Regions from separate parts of the Rhizobium sp. BK212 genome, predicted to be linked through region 1. Evidence: riboswitches for the same ligand, from Rfam matches in the RefSeq annotation. Region 1 holds a riboswitch; the other holds the start of a gene.

What was found. Region 1 has a riboswitch for cobalamin ahead of FHT79_RS21495 (CbtB domain-containing protein). Riboswitches for the same ligand answer to the same signal wherever they lie in the genome.
Region 2: it holds a riboswitch for cobalamin, as region 1 does, so the genes downstream of both, bluB (5,6-dimethylbenzimidazole synthase) here and FHT79_RS21495 (CbtB domain-containing protein) in region 1, are expected to answer to the same signal.

The regions. Positions count from the first base shown of each region.
Region 1 is NZ_JACIFS010000007.1:23,710-26,907, forward strand. It holds gene FHT79_RS21485 (hypothetical protein) at 1-520, opposite strand, end outside; gene FHT79_RS21490 (CbtA family protein) at 570-1,316, opposite strand; gene FHT79_RS21495 (CbtB domain-containing protein) at 1,430-1,639, opposite strand; adenosylcobalamin (AdoCbl) riboswitch at 1,653-1,795, opposite strand; gene FHT79_RS21500 (histidine phosphatase family protein) at 1,884-2,438, shown strand; gene FHT79_RS21505 (bifunctional diguanylate cyclase/phosphodiesterase) at 2,980-3,198, shown strand, end outside.
Region 2 is NZ_JACIFS010000003.1:165,920-169,117, forward strand. It holds gene FHT79_RS10820 (MFS transporter) at 98-1,501, opposite strand; cobalamin riboswitch at 1,698-1,886, shown strand; gene bluB (5,6-dimethylbenzimidazole synthase) at 1,927-2,616, shown strand; gene FHT79_RS10830 (DUF2865 domain-containing protein) at 2,620-3,198, opposite strand, start outside.

The sequences.
Region 1 (3,198 bases):
CCTTGCCCCAGTGTGGCTTGATGACATCGGCGGTGTTGAAGGCCTCGCCGCTGAACCGGCAGGTGACGAGCGCAAGGCCGCGCCGCGTCATGTCGGCGTCGACGGCGGAAATGATTTCATTCGCGGCAGCCCTCTCTTGCGGCATCTCGCGCATCGACAGCAAGACCGCCTTGGCCGCCGCGAGATAGGCATGGGCGCATTCGTTGAACGGGCTTTCCTCGTCCGTCACGCTGCCCGGCACCCGGCCCCAGAGACAATAGGAATACTGGATCTCGGCATAGTTCAGGACGCGGCGGAACGGCTCGTTGGTATCGACGGCACGGGAAGCAAGGTCGATGATCCCACTGCGATAGTCTGCAATCACCGCCATCTCGCCATGGGAAATTTCCGGAATATCCAGTCCGGTATGGCTGCCGCCGCCGCTAGGGCTATGGGCAAGAGCGCTTCCAGCAACCACACAAAAAAAGACGGCGGTGGCTAACGCCGTCGACACGAGTGGTATGGTTCTGCTGCTTGTCATGGCCGCCCGAAAAGTTCAGGGCGCCGGCAAGCGGTGCCCTTCGATGCGTTCAGTGAAATGCCGTTGCCGGCCGGCCGCGTTGACCGTCCTTAACGGCAAGCCGCTTTTCCGCCAGCACTCCGAAGGTAAGGCCCAAGGTTGTCCAGAGGATCACATGCATGCCGAGCGAAGTCGTGCGGAACCGCCAGAGGACCATCGCCGAGAAGTTCTCCGGCACCTCGTTGATCGGCGGCAGCAGATAGAGCACGACGCCGATGAAGACGAGATAAGCGATGCCGGCGATGATCGCGCCATTCCAGAGACCGAAACGCTCCGCGAGGCGGCGCGACAGCGCCACCGCGGCAATCAGCGCGGCGAGCGAGACGACGATCATCAGGAAGAACAGTTCGGTCCTGACGCCGATCGTATCGGGATTGCCGACCGCCGGCGGGTTGGCCGGATACTTGATACCGGGAACGAGGACGATCGCCACGAAGGCGGCAATGGCGATGACGGCCGAGGTGCCGCGCGCCGAAAGGCTGCTGAAACGGCCGTGCACGAAAGCGAAGGCGAGAGCGAAGAGCCCGCCAACGGCAACGCTGTAGGCCATGACGCCGGTGAAAAGGCCGAGACCGGCCTGCGTGGCGCGGCTGACGATTTCAGGTTCGGCAGCTTCACCGGCCGCCTGGGCAGTCGCCTCCTCGAAGGCGATCGCCGCATCGACCAGCGGCTCGCCGAAGATATGCGCAAAAGCGAAAACGAGGATGCCAGCAATCAGGCCCGCGAGCATGCCGCGAAGCAGAAGATTTCCAACCATGTCAGGAACTCCCCTAAAGCATGTCGCGCAAAAGTGCGCAGCGGTTTTGCGATAACGACATGCGAAAACAAAGACCTAAAGTGAGGCGCGAATCTGAAAGATCGCGACGCGCTCTAGTGGCAGGGAAAGCCGAGGAGATGACGGCCGTCATGCACGAATTCGTGCACATACATCCCGTTGAACAGCGCCATCGCGCCTTCCTCGGTGCCGACAAAATAGAGAACGATGAGCATCAGCAGGCCACCGAAGATCGCCCATGGCAGGATCTCTCCCAGGGGGATCGGCGCCGGTGCCGCGACGGGCGCAAAAGTGGTGTCAGACATGTATTCCTCCGGGAATGACGCGTTCAGTCGAAAGAGTGCTTGTGCAGTAGGGTCTGACTTCCAGCGCGAAGAGCTTTCGACACGCTGGTCACAGTGGCGCGACCGCGCCGGATTTCCACCGGCTTCCAAACCCGCAACAGCACGGTTATATCTGCACGCCGAAGAGACTGTCAACGAAACTTCACAAGTCGGCCAAGGGCCGTCCTGCGGCGCCATAGCCGCACTCCCGGAGATCAGAACGACCGTGAATACGCGCCTCACCTGGATCTGCCACGGCGCGACGATGGCGAGCCGCAAGGCCCTGTTCCCGCTCGACGAACCGCTGGAAGGCAAGGCGGCGGAAGAAGCCGGCAGGATGGCCGCCCTGCCCCACGCCGATCGCGTTGCCACGAGCCCCGCTTTGCGCGCCCGCCAGACTGTTGACGCGCTCCGCCTCCAAGCCCGGATCGATCCGGCGCTTCGCGACTGCGACCATGGCCGCTGGGCCGGCAGATCGATCGCCGCGATAGAGGCGGAAGAGCCTGAGAACCTCATGGCCTGGATGAGCGATCCGGAAGCGGCCCCGCATGGCGGCGAGAGCCTTCTTGATTTGAGAACACGCGTCGCCGACTGGATGGAGAGCGAATCCGCCCTCGGCGGCCATGTGATCGCCGTCAGTCACGCAGCCGTCATCCGGGCGGCGGTCGCCCATGTGCTTCAGGCGCCGCTCTCCTCTTTCTGGCTGAGCGACATCGAGCCGCTCGCCGTCATTCGCATGACCAGCAATGGACGGCGCTGGTCTCTGCGCTTCCAGCATTAGAGCGCCGTGCGTCCTTTCGGACGCACAAGGACGCTCTAACACTTTCAGTCCTCGCATCGGTCCGAAAATCGATTCCGATTTTCGGACCGATGCTTTAGCGAGTCCTGATCTTATCCAGCCTTACACAAGCAAATCGCGTCATCTCTGTTGAACCCGGTTTCGCGGGGACTACTTCCTTATCCCAAGGAGATGGAAGAATGACATATGATTGGAGTGGGGAGCGCACGCGGCGCCTGCGTTTGATGCGTGTCGCCACAGTCACAGTTCTGGTCGGTCTCATCGTCAGCGTCCCGCTGCTGATCGTCACCGCCTGAAGCACGAAAAAGGGCGAGCGATGCCATGGCACGCTCGCCTTCGTTTTTTTCCGCGCCCGCCATTCTGCCAACCACGACAAGGGTTCGCTCGGCGTTTTCCTCTGGCGCCCACGGTCCCTCGACGGCACATCAGGAGGCTGCCGCCTCCGATAATTCGCCTTCTGGTTTCAACGAACATTTCAGACTTTCGTGCTATTTCCGCGAAGGGTGGAGATGGAGAAGGCGCAGTGCCGGTATTTTTCCAGAGCAGGGCCGGAAGGCAATGTGTTTCGATCGTCGGGTTCGGGATTACTCTCTGGCTCCTCTGCACCCTGTTGCAGCTTGACGACAGCCTTGTCTTCTTCATGACCGGTTTCGGCGAGTACGGCGCCGACAAGCTCGTTCTGGCGCTCGGCATCGCCGGCGCCATGAGCTTCATCTATTCGGTGCTGCGCATCGCCGACCTG
Region 2 (3,198 bases), on a different contig from region 1:
GTGTGTATTTGATGTGTGAATAAATCATAAAGTAGAAAGGGATGCCGGAGCACACGCGTGTGATTTCGCTATCACGCCCGCTGGTGATCTGCCGCGATCAGCTGTTTTCCGCGATCGCCTCTTCGGGCTCCGTCTGCCGGTGTTTGCGGCGGCGCGTCGTCAGTTCCGCGCCGGCATCGCGCGGCAGCCGCAGGAAGGTGATGCAGGCGAGCGCCGAAATCGCCGAGACGCTGAAGAAGGCGACGTGGAAATCCGAGACCAGCAGCCGGCCGCCATGGAAGCTGCTCGAAATTTCGAGGATGCCGCCGGCGATCGCCACACCCATTGCCATGGAGATACGCTGGGCAACGGCATTGATCGCGGTTGCCTGGCTGCTGTCGGCGGCGTCGACATCGCCGAAGGCCATGGCGTTGACGCCCGAGAAAGCCATGGAGCGGAACAGGCCGCCGATCAGCAGGCAGGCCATGATCAGGAAAAGCGGGGTTTCGGCGGTGAACAGGCCGTTGATGCCGAGGAAGATCGCCGCCAGCAAGGTGGTGATTGATATGACGGTGCGGAAGCCGAAGGCATTGAAGGTGCGCGAGGCGGCGAATTTCGAGCCCATGGAGCCGAGTGCGCTGACGAAAGTGACCGAGCCCGATTGCAGCGGCGTCAGGCCGAAGCCGAGCTGCAGCATCAGCGGCATCAGGAAGGGCAGCGCGCCGAGCCCCATGCGGAAATTCGAGGCGCCGAGGATCGCCGCCCGGAACATCGGGTAGCGGAACATCTTCGGATCGAGAAGCGGATAGGGTGCGCGGCGGGCATGCAGGAGGTAGATGAGACCGGCAAGGATGCCGATCGCAACCGTGACATAACCGTAGATGACGGGCACGGCCGGCAGGCTGATCACCGAGACGCCGAAGACGAAGCCGGAGAAGCCGAGGCCGCACAGGAAGAAGCCCGGGAAATCCATCGGCCGCGGGCTGCGCGGCTCGACCGCCGGCAGGAAACGGGTGACGAGGATGATGCCGAGCACGCCGATCGGGACGTTGATCCAGAAGATCCAGTGCCAGGTGAGATAGGTGGTGAGGAAACCGCCGATCGGCGGACCCATGATCGGGCCGATCAAGGCGGGAATGGTGAGCCAGGCCATGGCGTCGACGAGTTCGTGGCGTGGCGTTCCCCGGACCAAAAGCAGGCGGCTGACCGGCGTCATCATCGAGCCGCCGGCGCCTTGGACCAGCCGTGAGATGACGAAGGCCGTGATCGAGTTGGAGAAAGCGCAGGCGACCGAGCCGATCATGAAGACGAAGATCGCCATGCGGAAGATGTTGCGCGCACCGAACCGATCGGACATCCAGCCGCTGATCGGGATGAAGATCGCCAGTGCCACGAGATAGCTGGTAACGGCGAGCTTCAGCGCGATCGGCGAGGTGCCGATATCGGCTGCGATCGCCGGCAGGCTGGTGGCGATCACGGTCGAATCCATCTGTTCCATGAACAGGGCGACCGCAAGGATCATGGGCGTGAGGCGGGGCACGGGCAACCGGGATGCTGCGAGGGACTGTATCGTCCATACGCCTTCGGTGGTGATAAGGCCATAGAAACTATGGATGAAGGAGCTTGTCGAGCCGCTTCAAACCGACGCGGGAGGGTGCGTGGCTCAACCTGGTTCCCGACTGCGACCTCGGGCCGGCTTGCCGTCGCCGCGCTTTCCTGAAATAGATGCGCCGTCAGGTGCCCGCCATCAACGCGGGAGAATCGGGAATCCGGTGCAAGGCCGGAACGTGCCCAACGCTGTAAGGCCGACGCTTGCCGCTTCATCTCGCCACTGGCTTCTCGCCGGGAAGGCTGCGGCAGACGGATGACGCCGAGTCAGAAGACCGGCCTGGCAAGATTGACCGATCCGCGCGGACGGCGGGCGGTTGCGTTGTTGGGGATTTGACGATGCGACCCTTTGATGAGGATGCCCTTTCGGCGGCGTCCGGTTTTTCCTTGGCCGAGCGCGAGGCCGTCTATCACGCGATCAAGACGCGGCGCGACGTTCGCAGCCAGTTCCTGCCCGATCCCTTGCCTGACGATGTCGTGGAGCGGCTGCTGACGGCCGCCCATCATGCGCCCTCCGTCGGCTTCATGCAGCCGTGGAATTTCATTCTGGTGAAAAGTGCCGCGGTCCGGGCGCGCGTCCAGGACGCCTTTGTGAAGGCCAATGAGGAGGCGGCGCTGATGTTTACCGGCGAGCGGCGGCAGGCATACCGCTCCCTCAAGCTCGAAGGCATCACGGAGGCACCGCTCGGCATATGCGTGACCTGCGACCCCACCCGCAGCGGCAGCGTGGTGCTGGGGCGCACCCACAATCCCAGGATGGATAGCTATTCCACAGTCTGCGCCATCCAGAATCTCTGGCTTGCGGCGCGGGCGGAAGGGGTCGGCATCGGCTGGGTCAGCATTTTTCGCGAAGGCGATCTGAAAAGCATTCTCGGCATACCCGAGCATATCGAGGTGGTCGCCTGGCTCTGTGCCGGTTTCGTCGATCGGCTTTATGACGAGCCGGAACTCTCCGTCAAAGGCTGGCGGCAGCGTCTGCCGCTCCAAGAGCTCGTCTTCCATGACGGGTGGGGACGCAACGACCCGTAGCAATCACTGCTGTTGAGGCTGCGGCCCCGGTGTTGCCGGATTGGCGAGGTCGATCGAGCCTTGATCACCGGCAAGAAATTGCGGGCCGACCTGGCGGACCTTGTTCTGCACGGGATCGTAGGGGCGCTCCGGGACGGATGGTTGCGGTGGGGCTGCGGCAGCATCCTTCGCCCTGGGATTGGTGCGGATGGTGGTGATCGAACCTTGTTGCGGCGGTTCGCTTGACGGCTGCTTGCCGCGCATCTCATCGTAGTAGGCGGTGAGATTGCAGGCGCAGGAGGACTTTTCCCCCGGCGTGCGGTTCTTGTAGGCAAAGGCGTTTTTCATGGCGCTGTAGGGCGTGCCCGTTGCGACCGAGATCATGTTCGAGGCTTCGGTGCTCGTCACGTCACGATAGAACAGCTCTGTCTCGATACCCGGGCACATCTTGGCGCACGTCTGGGCGTCGCGGCCGAAATCGACCGAAGTGGCGTTCGAGCTGATCGGGAAGAAGCCGCCGTCGCAGGTGCGCACACACATGGTGCTGACCGGCGAGAGCATTTCGGCCCGCGGCAGGCCGTAGCGCGGATCGACCTCTTCACC